Regions from separate parts of the Metabacillus sp. KJ11-3 genome, predicted to be linked through region 2. Evidence: a T-box and tRNA genes for the amino acid it is inferred to sense, from the RefSeq annotation. Region 2 holds a T-box; the other regions hold tRNA genes.
What was found. The T-box of region 2 lies ahead of argS (arginine--tRNA ligase). A T-box ahead of a tRNA ligase gene usually reads a tRNA of that ligase, here a tRNA-Arg.
Positions count from the first base shown of each region.

Region 1: it has a tRNA-Arg gene. The T-box ahead of argS (arginine--tRNA ligase) is inferred to sense a tRNA for this amino acid. The anticodon was not compared.
Region 3: it has a tRNA-Arg gene. The T-box ahead of argS (arginine--tRNA ligase) is inferred to sense a tRNA for this amino acid. The anticodon was not compared.
Region 4: it has a tRNA-Arg gene. The T-box ahead of argS (arginine--tRNA ligase) is inferred to sense a tRNA for this amino acid. The anticodon was not compared.

Region 1 is NZ_CM147865.1:4,315,263-4,319,802, forward strand. It holds rRNA gene AC0L8O_RS21380 (16S ribosomal RNA) at 98-1,648, opposite strand; tRNA gene AC0L8O_RS21385 (tRNA-Gly) at 1,757-1,830, opposite strand; tRNA gene AC0L8O_RS21390 (tRNA-Pro) at 1,843-1,919, opposite strand; tRNA gene AC0L8O_RS21395 (tRNA-Arg) at 1,931-2,007, opposite strand; tRNA gene AC0L8O_RS21400 (tRNA-Leu) at 2,095-2,180, opposite strand; tRNA gene AC0L8O_RS21405 (tRNA-Leu) at 2,193-2,278, opposite strand; tRNA gene AC0L8O_RS21410 (tRNA-Lys) at 2,291-2,366, opposite strand; tRNA gene AC0L8O_RS21415 (tRNA-Gln) at 2,428-2,502, opposite strand; tRNA gene AC0L8O_RS21420 (tRNA-Asp) at 2,576-2,652, opposite strand; tRNA gene AC0L8O_RS21425 (tRNA-Glu) at 2,749-2,820, opposite strand; tRNA gene AC0L8O_RS21430 (tRNA-Ser) at 2,831-2,921, opposite strand; tRNA gene AC0L8O_RS21435 (tRNA-Asn) at 2,925-2,999, opposite strand; gene AC0L8O_RS21440 (SprT family protein) at 3,130-3,588, opposite strand; gene cmpA (cortex morphogenetic protein CmpA) at 3,681-3,794, shown strand; gene AC0L8O_RS21450 (Tex family protein) at 3,816-4,540, opposite strand, start outside.
Region 2 is NZ_CM147865.1:2,227,113-2,231,652, reverse strand. It holds partial or broken gene AC0L8O_RS11375 (sensor histidine kinase) at 96-1,098, opposite strand; gene AC0L8O_RS11370 (response regulator transcription factor) at 1,101-1,790, opposite strand; T-box leader at 1,982-2,193, shown strand; gene argS (arginine--tRNA ligase) at 2,260-3,966, shown strand; gene AC0L8O_RS11360 (DNA alkylation repair protein) at 4,022-4,540, shown strand, end outside.
Region 3 is NZ_CM147865.1:681,094-685,633, forward strand. It holds rRNA gene AC0L8O_RS03475 (23S ribosomal RNA) at 1-881, shown strand, start outside; rRNA gene rrf (5S ribosomal RNA) at 1,010-1,125, shown strand; tRNA gene AC0L8O_RS03485 (tRNA-Val) at 1,210-1,285, shown strand; tRNA gene AC0L8O_RS03490 (tRNA-Thr) at 1,295-1,370, shown strand; tRNA gene AC0L8O_RS03495 (tRNA-Lys) at 1,537-1,612, shown strand; tRNA gene AC0L8O_RS03500 (tRNA-Leu) at 1,625-1,710, shown strand; tRNA gene AC0L8O_RS03505 (tRNA-Gly) at 1,721-1,795, shown strand; tRNA gene AC0L8O_RS03510 (tRNA-Leu) at 1,802-1,890, shown strand; tRNA gene AC0L8O_RS03515 (tRNA-Arg) at 1,900-1,976, shown strand; tRNA gene AC0L8O_RS03520 (tRNA-Pro) at 2,049-2,125, shown strand; tRNA gene AC0L8O_RS03525 (tRNA-Ala) at 2,142-2,217, shown strand; tRNA gene AC0L8O_RS03530 (tRNA-Met) at 2,243-2,319, shown strand; tRNA gene AC0L8O_RS03535 (tRNA-Ile) at 2,346-2,422, shown strand; tRNA gene AC0L8O_RS03540 (tRNA-Ser) at 2,433-2,525, shown strand; tRNA gene AC0L8O_RS03545 (tRNA-Met) at 2,575-2,651, shown strand; tRNA gene AC0L8O_RS03550 (tRNA-Asp) at 2,676-2,752, shown strand; tRNA gene AC0L8O_RS03555 (tRNA-Phe) at 2,933-3,008, shown strand; tRNA gene AC0L8O_RS03560 (tRNA-His) at 3,034-3,109, shown strand; tRNA gene AC0L8O_RS03565 (tRNA-Gly) at 3,116-3,189, shown strand; tRNA gene AC0L8O_RS03570 (tRNA-Ile) at 3,198-3,274, shown strand; tRNA gene AC0L8O_RS03575 (tRNA-Asn) at 3,285-3,359, shown strand; tRNA gene AC0L8O_RS03580 (tRNA-Ser) at 3,367-3,457, shown strand; tRNA gene AC0L8O_RS03585 (tRNA-Glu) at 3,475-3,546, shown strand; gene glgB (1,4-alpha-glucan branching enzyme) at 4,456-4,540, shown strand, end outside.
Region 4 is NZ_CM147865.1:2,955,612-2,960,151, reverse strand. It holds gene AC0L8O_RS15100 (erythromycin esterase family protein) at 1-460, opposite strand, end outside; gene AC0L8O_RS15095 (hypothetical protein) at 468-776, opposite strand; gene AC0L8O_RS15090 (DUF1292 domain-containing protein) at 866-1,120, opposite strand; rRNA gene rrf (5S ribosomal RNA) at 1,455-1,570, shown strand; tRNA gene AC0L8O_RS15080 (tRNA-Glu) at 1,600-1,674, shown strand; tRNA gene AC0L8O_RS15075 (tRNA-Val) at 1,742-1,817, shown strand; tRNA gene AC0L8O_RS15070 (tRNA-Leu) at 1,839-1,924, shown strand; tRNA gene AC0L8O_RS15065 (tRNA-Gly) at 1,935-2,009, shown strand; tRNA gene AC0L8O_RS15060 (tRNA-Leu) at 2,016-2,104, shown strand; tRNA gene AC0L8O_RS15055 (tRNA-Arg) at 2,114-2,190, shown strand; tRNA gene AC0L8O_RS15050 (tRNA-Pro) at 2,196-2,272, shown strand; tRNA gene AC0L8O_RS15045 (tRNA-Ala) at 2,281-2,356, shown strand; tRNA gene AC0L8O_RS15040 (tRNA-Met) at 2,512-2,588, shown strand; tRNA gene AC0L8O_RS15035 (tRNA-Ser) at 2,607-2,699, shown strand; tRNA gene AC0L8O_RS15030 (tRNA-Met) at 2,728-2,804, shown strand; tRNA gene AC0L8O_RS15025 (tRNA-Asp) at 2,834-2,910, shown strand; tRNA gene AC0L8O_RS15020 (tRNA-Phe) at 3,296-3,368, shown strand; tRNA gene AC0L8O_RS15015 (tRNA-Tyr) at 3,379-3,462, shown strand; tRNA gene AC0L8O_RS15010 (tRNA-Trp) at 3,476-3,549, shown strand; tRNA gene AC0L8O_RS15005 (tRNA-His) at 3,561-3,636, shown strand; tRNA gene AC0L8O_RS15000 (tRNA-Gln) at 3,849-3,923, shown strand; tRNA gene AC0L8O_RS14995 (tRNA-Cys) at 3,930-4,003, shown strand; tRNA gene AC0L8O_RS14990 (tRNA-Gly) at 4,017-4,090, shown strand; tRNA gene AC0L8O_RS14985 (tRNA-Ile) at 4,115-4,191, shown strand; tRNA gene AC0L8O_RS14980 (tRNA-Asn) at 4,201-4,275, shown strand; tRNA gene AC0L8O_RS14975 (tRNA-Arg) at 4,308-4,381, shown strand.

The DNA of each region.
Region 1 (4,540 bases), 2.1 Mb from region 2:
TGAATGCATTTTCACTCCTATGTGTTTTCTTACTTATTGAAAGATCGTATGATCTCTCAAAACTAAACAAAATACCAAGCGTACCTCATATCCTTAGAAAGGAGGTGATCCAGCCGCACCTTCCGATACGGCTACCTTGTTACGACTTCACCCCAATCATCTGTCCCACCTTAGGCGGCTGGCTCCAAAAGGTTACCCCACCGACTTCGGGTGTTACAAACTCTCGTGGTGTGACGGGCGGTGTGTACAAGGCCCGGGAACGTATTCACCGCGGCATGCTGATCCGCGATTACTAGCGATTCCGGCTTCATGCAGGCGAGTTGCAGCCTGCAATCCGAACTGAGAATGGTTTTATGGGATTCGCTTGACTTCGCAGTCTTGCAGCCCTTTGTACCATCCATTGTAGCACGTGTGTAGCCCAGGTCATAAGGGGCATGATGATTTGACGTCATCCCCACCTTCCTCCGGTTTGTCACCGGCAGTCACCTTAGAGTGCCCAACTGAATGCTGGCAACTAAGATCAAGGGTTGCGCTCGTTGCGGGACTTAACCCAACATCTCACGACACGAGCTGACGACAACCATGCACCACCTGTCACTTCGTCCCCCGAAGGGGAACCTTCTATCTCTAGAAGTAGCGAAGGATGTCAAGACCTGGTAAGGTTCTTCGCGTTGCTTCGAATTAAACCACATGCTCCACCGCTTGTGCGGGCCCCCGTCAATTCCTTTGAGTTTCAGTCTTGCGACCGTACTCCCCAGGCGGAGTGCTTAATGCGTTTGCTGCAGCACTAAAGGGCGGAAACCCTCTAACACTTAGCACTCATCGTTTACGGCGTGGACTACCAGGGTATCTAATCCTGTTCGCTCCCCACGCTTTCGCGCCTCAGCGTCAGTTACAGACCAGAGAGTCGCCTTCGCCACTGGTGTTCCTCCACATCTCTACGCATTTCACCGCTACACGTGGAATTCCACTCTCCTCTTCTGCACTCAAGTTCCCCAGTTTCCAATGACCCTCCACGGTTGAGCCGTGGGCTTTCACATCAGACTTAAGAAACCGCCTGCGCGCGCTTTACGCCCAATAATTCCGGACAACGCTTGCCACCTACGTATTACCGCGGCTGCTGGCACGTAGTTAGCCGTGGCTTTCTGGTTAGGTACCGTCAAGGTACCAGCAGTTACTCTGGTACTTGTTCTTCCCTAACAACAGAACTTTACGACCCGAAGGCCTTCATCGTTCACGCGGCGTTGCTCCGTCAGACTTTCGTCCATTGCGGAAGATTCCCTACTGCTGCCTCCCGTAGGAGTCTGGGCCGTGTCTCAGTCCCAGTGTGGCCGATCACCCTCTCAGGTCGGCTACGCATCGTTGCCTTGGTGAGCCGTTACCTCACCAACTAGCTAATGCGCCGCGGGTCCATCTGTAAGTGACAGCTAAAAGCCGTCTTTCAATTTTGAACCATGCGGTTCAAAATATTATCCGGTATTAGCTCCGGTTTCCCGGAGTTATCCCAATCTTACAGGCAGGTTACCCACGTGTTACTCACCCGTCCGCCGCTAATCTTTGGGAGCAAGCTCCCTCAGATTCGCTCGACTTGCATGTATTAGGCACGCCGCCAGCGTTCGTCCTGAGCCAGGATCAAACTCTCCAATAAAGTGTTTGATATAGCTCATAAAAAATTTGCACTATATAGTACGTTTTTGTTAATCGAAATTAACGTTGGCACGCTTGGTTTTGTTTAGTTTTCAAAGATCATTTAAATTGGAGCGGGTGAAGGGAATCGAACCCTCATCATCAGCTTGGAAGGCTGAGGTTTTACCACTAAACTACACCCGCAAAAGATACGTCTGGTCGGGAAGACAGGATTCGAACCTGCGACCCCTTGGTCCCAAACCAAGTGCTCTACCAAGCTGAGCTACTTCCCGTAAATGTATTATGGCGCGCCCGAGAGGAGTCGAACCCCTAACCTTTTGATCCGTAGTCAAACGCTCTATCCAATTGAGCTACGGGCGCAATATTTATTATCAATAAGCGACTTTACTATAATAACACCTTCAAACATCAAAGTCAAGTGCTTTTTTTAAAAACTTAAATGTTTGTTGGTGCGGCCGAGAGGACTTGAACCTCCACGGGGTCGCCCCCACTAGGCCCTCAACCTAGCGCGTCTGCCATTCCGCCACGACCGCGAAACTAAATAATGGTGCGGGTGAAGGGACTTGAACCCCCACGTCACAAGGACACTAGATCCTAAGTCTAGCGCGTCTGCCAATTCCGCCACACCCGCACGGTGTGTAAATGGTGAGCCATGAAGGACTCGAACCTTCGACCCTCTGATTAAAAGTCAGATGCTCTACCAACTGAGCTAATGGCTCATTTTATAATGAGATGTAAAAGTTGATTCCTTCTTGTTTTAATGACTCTCAACTAAAAAAATGGCTGGGCTAGCTGGATTCGAACCAACGCATGTCGCAGTCAAAGTGCGATGCCTTACCGCTTGGCTATAGCCCAATAACATTAAAGTCACAAGAATTAAATTATATCATATCTACCTTGAATCCACAAGATATTTTTTCAAAATAAATGGCGGTCCGGACGGGACTCGAACCCGCGACCTCCTGCGTGACAGGCAGGCATTCTAACCAACTGAACTACCGGACCAAGATTTTTTATTTATAAGTTTCGAGAAATAAATAGGAGGTGGGCTTTTATCTTTCGTAAGTGCACCCACTTCCTAGTAATACCTGCGATATGATATGACCCGTACGGGATTCGAACCCGTGTTACCGCCGTGAAAGGGCGGTGTCTTAACCGCTTGACCAACGGGCCACAATGAATATGGCGGAGAAGGAGGGATTTGAACCCTCGCGCCGCTTACGCGACCTACACCCTTAGCAGGGGCGCCTCTTCAGCCACTTGAGTACTTCCCCATATGGCTCCGCAGGCAGGATTCGAACCTGCGACCGATCGGTTAACAGCCGATAGCTCTACCACTGAGCTACTGCGGAATATTTCCTTACAGACTTCCTTAATTATATTAATTAGGGTTTGTCCTGTCAACTAAGATTGTTAAAAAGTTTCATTCTTAACCGTCACCTGCGACGGCTTTTATAATTTAACACAGTATCAACTTTAGAGTCAACCCTTTCTGTAAAGATAGATTTTTCCAGAGCATTTCCCGCAAACAAGCCTTGTTGTATCCACTCTTCTCTTTCTTTTATATTCTTGGTGACAATCTCTACATCGATATATCAAACATGTTTTCTGAACTTTTGTTTCATTACCTAATGAGCGGCAAAATCTCGGAGCTCCTACTTTCTTTAACAATAATTTAAAATCTTGGTCACCATGCTTATACCCCTTACCTTCTAAATGAAGATGATAATGGCATAATTCATGTTTGATAATCCCAATCACCTCATCCAGTCCGTACTCCTGAAAATACTTAGGATTTACATCAATATTATGACTATGTAACATGTATCTTCCGCCAGTTGTTCTAAGACGGCTGTTAAAATATGCTCTATGTTTAAATTTTTTATTAAAATAAGTTAATGATATTTCTTCAACTAAACTTTGCAGCATTAGATCATTCAAAAAAATCCCCCATTTCGAGTAACACTCAAACTTGTACCTGCATACATTATAAACACCCATACTCCATTATAATAGCTGAGGAGGTATGAGCCATGCCATCATGGTTACAAAATCAAATGCAACGTGCATTTTTAGAAAAAAATCGTTACCAAATAAAATTACTCAATCAATGCTGGTTCTTTTATAGAGAAAAACACTGCTCATAAGGCAGTGTTTCTTCTATATTCTTATTTATTTACCATCGTGAGTGCTACACGGCCTTTCTTGAAATCCACATCATCAACCCAGACCGTTACAACATCTCCTACGGAAACAATATCTAATGGATGTTTTACAAAAGAATTGCTTAACTTTGAAATATGAACAAGGCCATCCTGTTTGACACCAACATCAACAAACGCTCCAAAATCGACAACGTTTCTTACTGTTCCTTGTAATTCCATCCCCTTTTGTAAATCTTCCAACTTAAGGACATCCTTTTTTAATAACGGCTTAGAAATTTCGTCCCGGGGATCCCTTTCCGGTCGAATAAGAGCGTCACAAATATCCTTTAACGTTAACTCTCCCACACCTAGAGCTTCAGCCGCTTCCTTCATATTCAAGTTTTTAATTTTCTCCCTAAGTTCCTCAGTTCCTAAGTCTGATTGTGATGCATCCAATTGTTTTAGAAGATTTTCTACTTCACCATATCGTTCAGGATGTATGCTTGTTCGATCTAAAGGATGATCTCCATCGATTACTCGTAAGAAACCTATACACTGTTCAAATGTTTTTGCACCTAATCTGGGAATATCCTTTAGTTGTTTTCGATTTGAAAATCTACCTAATTCCTCTCTCTTCTTTACAACATTGTTTGCAACTGCTTTACTTAGTCCTGCCACATATTGAAGAAGAGAAGGTGAGGCCGTATTTACATTAACACCTACCTGGTTAACAACTGTTTCGACAACAA
Region 2 (4,540 bases):
CAATTCATTTGTGATTATAGTATATCTGCCTAAAATGACGATTAAGTGACTCTTAAGTGACATTTTAGTCACTTAGAGAGATTTGCATCCAAGTGTTATATGATCTGTTTATAAAACTTGATTAAGAAGGTTGTTCCTTCTCCAATCTCACTTTTCACTTCAATATCCCCTTGTTGACTCTTTATAATGCTATATGACAAGGCCAAGCCGATTCCGACACTTTCTTCTCCAGCATTTTTGCCTTTATAAAATCGTTTGAAAATATAAGGAAGGTCTTCTTTTAGAATTCCTTTTCCTGAATCTTGAATTTTCAATTCTGTGTATAAAGTATTTTCAGCAAAAGATATTGATATAAATCCGCCTTCATCGGTATGTTCAATACAATTTTTCAGAATATTAATAAGGGCTTCTGAGGTCCAATTCAAGTCAACTAGGAAGGAAACATCATCATCACCACATATCTTTAAAGAGACCTGTTTGATATCCATTGGGATAAGGACAGATTGTACAGCTTTTTGTACTAATACGTTAGCGGGAACGGAGTCTTTCTTAAATCGAACAATATCTGCATCAATTTTGGCTAATTTTAATAGAGATGTGACGAGCCATTCAATTCTTTCCAATTGTGCTTGGATGTTGTGAGTAAATTCTTTCCGTTTAGCAACGTCAAGATTTGGATGACCTAATAAATCAGCCATCACCAGCATCGATGTTAATGGAGTTTTTAGCTGGTGGGAGATATCTGAGATCGCATTCGTTAACCGAACTTTGTCTTGTTGCAAGTATGAGCTTTGTTCAGAAAGCATTAATGTAACTTTATAAATGTCATTTTTTAAAATGCTTAATTCACCTTCAACATTGTCACGGATATCCAGGTTATAATCTCCATTTGTTATTTTACGCAAATAGTTTGAAAGTTTCTCAATCTCTCGATAACGCCATTTGGTAAAATAGAAAAAACAATCACGAAGATCGTTGTTGTTAAAAATATGTATAACGCCACAGGCAAAGAAAAAAGAAAATTGCCAGGACTGTTGAAGTCATACAAATACTTGTGAGAATAATCAATAAGACTTGTATTTCACGATTACGCAGCATTCTTAATCACCAACCTTGTAACCCATACCACGGACTGTTTTAATTATCATAGGATTACGAGGATTATCCTCAAGCTTTTCTCGCAGTCTTTTAATGTAGACTGTGAGTGTATTATCATTAACAAATTCACCAGCAACGTCCCATATCCGTTCTAAAAGCTGGTTTCTTGTTAATACTTGTCCAATATGATTGGCAAAAATCAAAAAAAGCCGATATTCCAGTGCGGTAAGCAATATTTCTTCACCGTTTTTATAAACTTTTCCTTCCAACGTATTAATTTGGACATTTTCAAGTTCTATTATTGCTTTTGGTTTCGTTTGTATCTGTTTGTCATATCTTCTGAAAACAGACTTAATCCGCGAGATAAGCTCGCGAATACGAAAGGGCTTCGTAATATAATCATCTGCTCCCATATCTAATCCCATCACAACATTTACTTCATCATCTAATGCTGTTAGAAATATAACGGGTTTATCACTGCGGTTTTTTACCATTTCACACAACTCATAACCGCTGCCATCTGGTAAGGATAAATCTAACAAACATAAATCTATTTCTGCTAATCTTTCCCTGACAACTGCTTTTGCTGATTCAGCATTATAACATGTGACTGTTTCATACCCATCCGCTTGTAAGGAATATTCCAGACCTGAAGCAATCGTTTTATCATCTTCAACTAATAAAATTTTCATATTGAGAACACCCTGCCATTTAGTTAGTTTTCTAGATTAATCCTAGTTTATCATCATGTTAGTGTCAAAACACTTTAAATGATCATTTAATGAGAAGAATTAATGAGGGAAAAATTAAACATATAAAATTAAAAAGAGTTGGATTTTTAAGTAAACTATGATGTATAATATGCAATAACATTTTAATAACTGATAATTCTAAGAAGAGGAGAGTAGTAATCACTATTCGATATAGAGAGCCGGGAATGGTGGGAGCCTGGTACGAAATTGATTATGAAGCGCACCTCGGAGAAGGCTTATTGAAATCTCATCATGTAGATAAGTCCGGTCATGACCGTTACAATTTCAAGCTGGCTATTTTAGCAAATAGAGTGGTACCGCGAGTTTAACCCTCGTCTCTAATATATTTAGAGACGGGGGTTTTTTAATTTTTTTATAAAGTACAGACATTAAACAAGGAGAATTGAAAATGAAGTATAAACAGATCATAATTTCTACAATTTATGAAACTTTAACAAAAATAGGAATTAGCTCTTTATCAAAAGATGAAGTCGGCAAAAAGTTAGAAGTTCCTCCAAAACAAGAAATGGGTGATTATGCATTTCCCTGTTTTGTATTAGCAAAAGAGTTGAAGAAAGCTCCAGCACAAATTGCACAAGAACTTAGTTTTCTTATTAACCATGAGTATATCGAAAGAGTAGAGGTTGTTGGCCCCTACGTGAACTTCTTTTTAGAAAAGCAAAAGGCTGGAAATGAAGTTGTCATGAAAGTACTTAACGAAAAAGACAGTTTCGGAGAATTATCGATTGGCCATCATAAAAAAGTTACGATTGATTTATCATCTCCTAATATTGCAAAGCCTTTTTCAATGGGACATTTACGTTCAACTGTAATCGGAAACTCATTAGCAAATATTATGGAGAAATGTGGCTATACCGCAATAAGAATTAATCATTTAGGTGACTGGGGTACACAATTCGGAAAGTTAATTACAGCTTATAAAATATGGGGAGATGAAGATAGGGTTAAGCAGGAACCGATTAAGGAGTTACTTTCTTTATATATTCGGTTTCATGAAGAAGTTGAACATACTCCAGGGCTTGAAGATAACGGTCGCTCTTGGTTTAAAAGATTGGAAGACGGGGATAAAGAAGCATTATCGTTGTGGAAATGGTTTCGTGAAGAGTCATTAAACGAATTTGAACGAATTTATAACCTTATGGATATTGAATTTGACTCGTTTAATGGAGAGGCTTTTTATAATGACAAGATGGATGCTGTTGTAAAAGAGCTTGAAACAAAAAGCCTATTGTCAGAATCAGAAGGAGCAATGGTTGTTTCATTAGATGAGTATGATCTACCACCTTGCTTAATAAAGAAATCAGATGGAGCTACTTTGTACGCAACAAGAGATTTAGCAGCAGCTCTATACAGAAAAAGAGAGTATCATTTTTCTAAAGCGTTATATGTTGTAGGTAATGAGCAATCTCTTCATTTTAAACAAGTATTTCACGTTTTAAACAAGCTTGGGTATGATTGGTCAAAAGATATGCACCATATACCATTCGGCATGATGTTGAAGGATGGAAAAAAGATGTCAACACGAAAAGGAAAGGTTGTCCTTTTAGAGGAAGTGCTTCAAGAAGCTATTAAACTTGCAGCCCAAAATATCGAATTACGTAACCCGAATTTTGATGGAAAAGAGATAGTTGCAAAGATGGTTGGGGTTGGGGCAGTTATTTTCCATGATTTAAAAAATTACCGCTTAAACGATGTTGAATTCTCTCTAAAAGAAATGTTAACTTTTGAAGGTGAAACAGGACCCTACGTACAATATACACATGCACGTGCATGCTCTATTTTACGAAAGGCAAAAGGGAAGGATCAATCATCTTCTTCCATAAATGCTTACAATGATGAGAAGGCCTGGACAGTCATATCTTTATTAATGAAATTCGAAGAAGTGATTATGCAGGCATATGCCCAGTTTGATCCTTCTCAAATTGCGAAGTATACGATTGATCTTGCACAAGCTTTTAATAAATACTATAGTTCTGTTCGAATCCTAGAGGAAGACGAACATCAATATGCAAGAATACAATTAGTTGAGGCAGTAACGATTGTTCTAAAAGAAGGCCTGCGTATATTGGGAGTTAAAGCTCCTGAACAAATGTAAGAAGATCGTGGTAGAATTAAGAAGAAAGTTTAACTGAAGGGGATGTTGCAAATCAATGGATTTTGAATTAGTTATGCAGGAACTTGAAGCACTAGGAAAAGAACGAACAAAAAATACTTATAGAAGAAATGGTGCACATGAACCGGTTTTTGGTGTAGCTACCGGAGCGATGAAGCCGATCGCAAAGAAAATCGGGAAAAACCAGCCTTTAGCGGAGCAGCTATACGCGACAGGTAACTATGATGCTATGTATTTTGCCGGTATTATTGCAGATCCCACAATCATGACTGAGGCAGACTTTGACCGCTGGATTGATGCTGCGTATTTCTATATGTTGTCTGATTATGTTGTTGCTGTTACTTTGTCTGAAACCGATATTGCGCAGACTGTAGCAGATAAATGGATTGAAAGCGGTGAAGAACTTAGAATGTCAGCAGGCTGGAGCTGTTACTGTTGGCTTTTAGGGAATCGGTCAGACGCTGAATTTAACGCAGACAAGATTGCCGGTATGCTTGACCAGGTAGAAAAAACAATTCATGATTCTCCTGAACGAACAAAATCAGCTATGAATAAT
Region 3 (4,540 bases), 1.5 Mb from region 2:
TAGTACCTGTGAAGATGCAGGTTACCCGCGACAGGACGGAAAGACCCCGTGGAGCTTTACTGTAGCCTGATATTGAATTTTGGTACAGCTTGTACAGGATAGGTAGGAGCCTGAGAAGCCGGAGCGCCAGCTTCGGTGGAGGCGTCGGTGGGATACTACCCTGGCTGTATTGAAATTCTAACCCGCGAGCCTTATCGGCTTGGGAGACAGTGTCAGGTGGGCAGTTTGACTGGGGCGGTCGCCTCCTAAAATGTAACGGAGGCGCCCAAAGGTTCCCTCAGAATGGTTGGAAATCATTCGTAGAGTGTAAAGGCACAAGGGAGCTTGACTGCGAGACCTACAAGTCGAGCAGGGACGAAAGTCGGGCTTAGTGATCCGGTGGTTCCGCATGGAAGGGCCATCGCTCAACGGATAAAAGCTACCCCGGGGATAACAGGCTTATCTCCCCCAAGAGTCCACATCGACGGGGAGGTTTGGCACCTCGATGTCGGCTCATCGCATCCTGGGGCTGTAGTCGGTCCCAAGGGTTGGGCTGTTCGCCCATTAAAGCGGTACGCGAGCTGGGTTCAGAACGTCGTGAGACAGTTCGGTCCCTATCCGTCGTGGGCGTAGGAAATTTGAGAGGAGCTGTCCTTAGTACGAGAGGACCGGGATGGACGCACCGCTGGTGTACCAGTTGTCTTGCCAAAGGCATAGCTGGGTAGCTATGTGCGGAAGGGATAAGTGCTGAAAGCATCTAAGCATGAAGCCCCCCTCAAGATGAGATTTCCCATCACATTAGTGAGTAAGATCCCTGAAAGATGATCAGGTTGATAGGTCAGAGGTGGAAGCGCGGTGACGTGTGGAGCTGACTGATACTAATCGATCGAGGACTTAACCTAATAATAAGCGAATGCTTAGTGAATTGAATTGTGTATCGTTATCTAGTTTTGAAGGAATATATAAAGTTTTTTCAAAAAAAGACTTGAAAAATTCTTTTAAAATAGTATAATCATTCTTGTCGCAGTTATCTGGTGATGATGGCGAAGAGGTCACACCCGTTCCCATGCCGAACACGGAAGTTAAGCTCTTCAGCGCCGATGGTAGTTGGGGGTTTCCCCCTGTGAGAGTAGGACATTGCCAGGTTGCAATAGAATGTTATACAAAACGAAGGCATGCTAAATTCGCGACGTCCTGTTGCAACGCATGCACTTGCACATCCAGTGCTTCGGAGGATTAGCTCAGCTGGGAGAGCACCTGCCTTACAAGCAGGGGGTCGGCGGTTCGATCCCGTCATCCTCCACCATAATACTAAGCCGGTGTAGCTCAACTGGTAGAGCAACTGACTTGTAATCAGTAGGTTGGGGGTTCAAGTCCTCTCGCCGGCACCACTCATTATTATTCATTAATTAGTCATTAGCTCAGTTGGTAGAGCACGACCGAGTAAGCTTTGTAGCATTACATCAGCACACAAATCGAGCTACATCTTGAATAAACGACCTGAGATTTGGGTGTCAAAAACAAGAAGAAACATACTTTTACATCTCATTATAAGATGAGCCATTAGCTCAGTTGGTAGAGCATCTGACTTTTAATCAGAGGGTCGAAGGTTCGAGTCCTTCATGGCTCACCATTATCACACCATGCGGGTGTGGCGGAATTGGCAGACGCGCTAGACTTAGGATCTAGTGTCCTTGTGACGTGGGGGTTCAAGTCCCTTCACCCGCACCATTAATATCAAGCGGAAGTAGTTCAGTGGTAGAACACCACCTTGCCAAGGTGGGGGTCGCGGGTTCGAATCCCGTCTTCCGCTCCAGTAAGTGCCGGGGTGGCGGAACTGGCAGACGCACAGGACTTAAAATCCTGCGGTAGGTGACTACCGTACCGGTTCGATTCCGGTCCTCGGCACCATGAATTTTAGCGCCCGTAGCTCAATTGGATAGAGCGTTTGACTACGGATCAAAAGGTTAGGGGTTCGACTCCTCTCGGGCGCGCCATTGAAAATTATCTAGCAGGAAGTCAGACGTGAGATTGAGATATTGACCTCACATATCCCTTATCCAATAAAACGGGAAGTAGCTCAGCTTGGTAGAGCACTTGGTTTGGGACCAAGGGGTCGCAGGTTCGAATCCTGTCTTCCCGACCATTTAGATATAAAACATGGGGCCTTAGCTCAGCTGGGAGAGCGCCTGCTTTGCACGCAGGAGGTCAGCGGTTCGATCCCGCTAGGCTCCACCAATCTAAAACGATGACTATTAACTATGGCGGTGTAGCTCAGCTGGCTAGAGCGTACGGTTCATACCCGTGAGGTCGTGGGTTCGATTCCCTCCGCCGCTACCATTCTTAAAATTCTTGATAAACCAGATGGACCTTTAGCTCAGCTGGTTAGAGCAGACGGCTCATAACCGTCCGGTCGTAGGTTCGAGTCCTACAAGGTCCACCATTTTCTATACGGAGGAATACCCAAGTCCGGCTGAAGGGATCGGTCTTGAAAACCGACAGGGGTGTCAAAGCCCGCAGGGGTTCGAATCCCCTTTCCTCCTCCATTTTGCTTTTGAATAAAAAGCAGTGGCTAATTTTATACCTCCATATTATCGCGGGGTGGAGCAGTCTGGTAGCTCGTCGGGCTCATAACCCGAAGGTCGCAGGTTCAAATCCTGTCCCCGCAACCAATTTAATTGAAAGATTTAAATAATGGTCCGGTAGTTCAGTTGGTTAGAATGCCTGCCTGTCACGCAGGAGGTCGCGGGTTCGAGTCCCGTCCGGACCGCCATTGATATTTATTAAGAAGCAAATTATTATTGTAACCTAATTATCGTGTAAGAGGGTTTCGATAAGCGAGAAGGTCGAGGAAACGACTGAGCGAGCACCGGAGCGTATGAGAATACGTGAGGATGTGAGTGAGGGAGATGACGAAGAGATTCGAAGCTTAGCGGAAGCCGAAAACTATATTGGCTCGGTAGCTCAGTTGGTAGAGCAATGGACTGAAAATCCATGTGTCGGCGGTTCGATTCCGTCCCGAGCCACCACTTAATAAATTATAATAAAATAATGGCGGTTGTGGCGAAGTGGTTAACGCATCGGATTGTGGTTCCGACATTCGTGGGTTCGATTCCCATCAGCCGCCCCATATATTGCGGGTGTAGTTTAGTGGTAAAACCTCAGCCTTCCAAGCTGATGATGAGGGTTCGATTCCCTTCACCCGCTCCAATATAAATGGGCCTATAGCTCAGCTGGTTAGAGCGCACGCCTGATAAGCGTGAGGTCGATGGTTCGAGTCCATTTAGGCCCACCATTTATACTATTCCGCAGTAGCTCAGTGGTAGAGCTATCGGCTGTTAACCGATCGGTCGCAGGTTCGAGTCCTGCCTGCGGAGCCATATATATGGGGAAGTACTCAAGTGGCTGAAGAGGCGCCCCTGCTAAGGGTGTAGGTCGTGTAAGCGGCGCGAGGGTTCAAATCCCTCCTTCTCCGCCAGTTTTATCATTTTCTTAGGCCCGTTGGTCAAGCGGTTAAGACACCGCCCTTTCACGGCGGTAACACGGGTTCGAATCCCGTACGGGTCATATCAAAAAACACTGTTTATTAACAGTGTTTTTTTGTTTGATGTAAATTATTAAATAAGAAGTTTAAAGTTTTATATAAGCTTATTGTGATAACAACAAATTGAAAGACAGACCTCGGGTCTTATGAAAGACAAATACTCTTGAATTCCCCTCGGTCATGTCCTTCATAGGAGTTATGAAAGACAATTCTCTTAAATCATCCTCAGTTATGTCCTTCGTAGCCAATATGAAAGACAATTCTCTTAAATCACACCTCAGCAATGTTCTTCATAGCTGTTAAAAAAATTAAAAAGGCAAAGCTCCTAACCTATATCACCATCGCAGTCTCACTGCCTCTAAGAAAGGTAAATCATTATCATCACCCCGGCATAGCTACATCCACACGATGAATAACTTATCCCCCTAAATTACTATTCTATAAATTCATATATAATCTTTCATAGAAAAACTATAGGTAAAACCTCTAATATTGCTTTACTAAAATATTTTACTTTTCATTCAATTATTCTTTACCTTAACAGAAAATCCTTCATAAATTCAGAAAAACACCATTATTTCACCTGAAAAAAATTCAACAAATTCCAACAAAAAGTCGAAAAAACTATTTTATTTATATAATAATATGACATGTGTGTTTAGGTGGTTTTTCCTAATTAAAGCGGTTTCGTAAGGAATTTGGATATTATATCTAATGATTAAATTTTTTCCTATCACAGGGATACCAGCTATTTTCCTCGTGCATCCTATTAACATATAAAATTTCTCTTAAATTTTAAAAGAATAATAATAAAAAAATTATCATGAGTCCTTGTTGGTTTATGTCGGAAAAAAGAACGTTTTCATTAAAGGGATTCATTTGTAAGTATTGAATCTTTAGCATAGATAATAATAAGAGAAAGGGTGACTTAAGTGACCGTCACATCTCTAACAGACTACGATATTCATTTATTTCATGAGGGACAGTCTTTTGAAAGTTTTCGAGTTTTTGGAGCAC
Region 4 (4,540 bases), 730 kb from region 2:
CGATAATCTCATCAATTGATTCCCATAATGAATAGACGTCAATACCGTAAAATCCTACCTTTTTATCATTTGGCTTGTTGCTATTGTAATCTTTTAGCCAATCGATTAACTCAATCATTTCCTCATTGGCCCACATCCATGTAGGCCAGCGGTGAAAAGAGGCCAAGACTTCTCTTGTGTTTGAAAAAGTGTCGTCATAACCTTTAATATAGTTATTAATTTGATGACAACCTGGCCAATCTCCTTCTACAGCTATATACATAAACCCTTTTTCTGTAATTAGCTTTTTCGAGAGCTCTGCTCTTATCTTGTAAAATTCTGATGTACCATGTGAAGATTCACCAAGTAGCACAAAAGTTTCATTTTTTACTTTACCAACTAAAGAATCAACACCTTCCTGCTTATGGAAAGGACGTGATTCTTCTTTAATAGATTGAATTAGGCTTACACTCATGTTCATCCCTCAATTATTGTTTGTATTCTGCATTGTAGGAGTTATCACCTGAATGTACTGATAATAAGGTGTCAGCATATCCTACAAGTCGGTTGACAATTTCATCTGCAATGAAATAAACAAGCTGATGATTCTTGCTATTATGTAATTCAGGATCATCAAAAATAATTGTTGTATTAATAAAAATGTGCTTCGTGTCATACAAGTTGTAATGAATAATTGCTTTTCCAGGTGCACCACCTGTTACTGGATCATTATATGAGGGTAAAAAAATATACCACTCTTCAGCAGTTGGGGATCGGAAATTTTTGGTGAAAGTCATTCCTTTAATTTCAAGGCCAATTTTGTGTTTAAGATTTTCGTTTATACCTTCTAAAATTTTTTTATTTGACAAACGGGCACCTCCGGAACTTAATCAGCAGGATTTGCATCGACAGCTATTTCATAAGCATCTAAAACCATACTTGTCATTGCAGGGTCATCAATCCCGAATAGATATTGACCGTCTCTCTCATCCTTAACTTGCATAACGAAGATGACGGAGATATCCTCTTTCGGTGTTAATAGGGCGAATGTTTCAGAATTTATAACAATTAAAGCTTCTACTGAAAGCTGTTTTTCTTGTTTATATTCATCAAGAACTGTAATTACATCGCGTTCTCTCATGTGAATCACTCCCTATCATTGTCATTGTTAGTGTTGCCTTTATTAAGGAGTTTATGTCCAAAGAGAGAGCTTTTGTTTCTATCTCTAAAAAGCTTTTTTAAAAAAAGTTAAAATAGGTCTTTTATTTTTTTGAAAAGGATGTTATTATATTTTTTGTCTTCAAGAGAAGGTAACTTGATAAATTGGTGAAAAAAAGGGATTGACACTATATTTTAAGATGTGATACATTATAAATCCTGTGTCATTCAACTAGAAAATTGTAGTGGTTGAAATGAAATAAAAAAGTTCTTGCTTTTTTAGAAAAACTTACTATAATAAAAGTTGTCCTAAATTGTCTGGTAATGATGGCGAAGAGGTCACACCCGTTTCCATGCCGAACACGGAAGTTAAGCTCTTCAGCGCCGATGGTAGTTGGGGGTTTCCCCCTGTGAGAGTAGGACGTTGCCAGGCAGACCAAATTTGGTTTTAATAACATAGTTGGCCCATTGGTCAAGCGGTTAAGACACCGCCCTTTCACGGCGGTAACACGGGTTCGAATCCCGTATGGGTCACCATTTAATGTAGGTATACTAAATGCGCGACGTCATGTCGCAACACATGCACTTGCACATCCTGTGTTTCGGAGGATTAGCTCAGCTGGGAGAGCACCTGCCTTACAAGCAGGGGGTCGGCGGTTCGATCCCGTCATCCTCCACCATTAATTAGTAATACACACCATGCGGGTGTGGCGGAATTGGCAGACGCGCTAGACTTAGGATCTAGTGTCCTTGTGACGTGGGGGTTCAAGTCCCTTCACCCGCACCATTAAAGTTAAGCGGAAGTAGTTCAGTGGTAGAACACCACCTTGCCAAGGTGGGGGTCGCGGGTTCGAATCCCGTCTTCCGCTCCAGTAAGTGCCGGGGTGGCGGAACTGGCAGACGCACAGGACTTAAAATCCTGCGGTAGGTGACTACCGTACCGGTTCGATTCCGGTCCTCGGCACCATGAAATTTAGCGCCCGTAGCTCAATTGGATAGAGCGTTTGACTACGGATCAAAAGGTTAGGGGTTCGACTCCTCTCGGGCGCGCCATAGTACGGGAAGTAGCTCAGCTTGGTAGAGCACTTGGTTTGGGACCAAGGGGTCGCAGGTTCGAATCCTGTCTTCCCGACCATTTAAATTGGGGCCTTAGCTCAGCTGGGAGAGCGCCTGCTTTGCACGCAGGAGGTCAGCGGTTCGATCCCGCTAGGCTCCACCAATTTAAAATTTCTTGACTGAATATGGCGGTGTAGCTCAGCTGGCTAGAGCGGGCCGTAAACATCTTGAATAATCCTCTTTGTAGGCTTGCGAGGAATGTGTCTGTAAGAGACATGACGAGCACCATTTTAAACAGGGAGCGTTTTTAAAAACTATGGCGGTGTAGCTCAGCTGGCTAGAGCGTACGGTTCATACCCGTGAGGTCGTGGGTTCGATTCCCTCCGCCGCTACCATTTTCACATATGAATATTGGAGGAATACCCAAGTCCGGCTGAAGGGATCGGTCTTGAAAACCGACAGGGGTGTCAAAGCCCGCAGGGGTTCGAATCCCCTTTCCTCCTCCATATGTTTTTTTATTTCATTTTTTGTTATCGCGGGGTGGAGCAGTCTGGTAGCTCGTCGGGCTCATAACCCGAAGGTCGCAGGTTCAAATCCTGTCCCCGCAACCAATTTCATTTTAAAAAATAACATCAATAATGGTCCGGTAGTTCAGTTGGTTAGAATGCCTGCCTGTCACGCAGGAGGTCGCGGGTTCGAGTCCCGTCCGGACCGCCATTAACTTTTTAAAGAAACAAATTATTATTGTGATCTAAGTAATGTGTAAGAGGGTTTCGATAAGCGAGAAGGTCGAGGAAGCGACTGAACGAACACCGGAGCGTATGAAAATACGTGAGGATGTGAGCGATGGAGCTGATGAAGAGATTCGAAGCTTAGTGGAAGCCGAAAACTATATTGGCTCGGTAGCTCAGTTGGTAGAGCACGCCCGAATAAGCTACCCTGAATTTATATCAGCGTACTCATCGAGCTGCTTCTTGAACGATCATCCTGAGATGAGGACGATCCACAAATTATCATAGCACTTATACCTTAAAAGTATTAGATCTTAAAATAGGTACTTGAAAAGTAAAATTGCATCTTTTTTCAAATACACATTAATTATGGCTCGGTAGCTCAGTTGGTAGAGCAATGGACTGAAAATCCATGTGTCGGCGGTTCGATTCCGTCCCGAGCCACCTTTTATGTGGAGGGGTAGCGAAGTGGCTAAACGCGGCGGACTGTAAATCCGCTCCTTAGGGTTCGGCAGTTCGAATCTGCCCCCCTCCACCATTTATGTTAAAATAGGGGCATAGTTTAACGGTAGAATAGAGGTCTCCAAAACCTTTGGTGTGGGTTCGATTCCTACTGCCCCTGCCAAGAAAACCATGGCGGTTGTGGCGAAGTGGTTAACGCATCGGATTGTGGTTCCGACATTCGTGGGTTCGATTCCCATCAGCCGCCCCAATATATGTATATAATAAATTCTTAACTCCTGTTAGAAATAATTCCAGATATTCTCTTGCTGGTTTGTGACACGAGATAGGTTTTGAGTGGAACGTTTTATATAGAGAGAATAGTTTATATCAAGACATAGAGTGTACCTAGATGTCGACGATATTTCGCGATGAGGATTCACGTAGCTTAATCGAGGAAGTATATTCTTGAGGGTTATTCAATGGGCTATAGCCAAGCGGTAAGGCATCGCACTTTGACTGCGACATGCGTTGGTTCGAATCCAGCTAGCCCAGCCATTTTGAGGCATCATAGCCAAGTGGTAAGGCCGAGGTCTGCAAAACCTCTATCCCCGGTTCAAATCCGGGTGGTGCCTCCAAAACATTTAATATGCGGGTGTAGTTTAGTGGTAAAACCTCAGCCTTCCAAGCTGATGATGAGGGTTCGATTCCCTTCACCCGCTCCATACATACATATTTCGCTAAAAAATGGGCCTATAGCTCAGCTGGTTAGAGCGCACGCCTGATAAGCGTGAGGTCGATGGTTCGAGTCCATTTAGGCCCACCATGATATTGTTCCGCAGTAGCTCAGTGGTAGAGCTATCGGCTGTTAACCGATCGGTCGCAGGTTCGAATCCTGCCTGCGGAGCCATTTTTATGGAAAAGCAGAGGATAACAAAATATGCGCCTTTAGCTCAGCAGGATAGAGCAACGGCCTTCTAAGCCGTCGGTCAGAGGTTCGAATCCTCTAAGGCGCGTCAGTAAAAGGTTAGTTTCAATTTTGAAACTAACCTTTTTTGTGTTTTTAGCAGAAATAATCCGTCTCCCTCATTAAATAATTCAGTAGGTTTCATTCTTTTTTTGTTGTGTTTCGAAACTATATCGATTAAAATTTATCGTAATAATCGAAATGGATG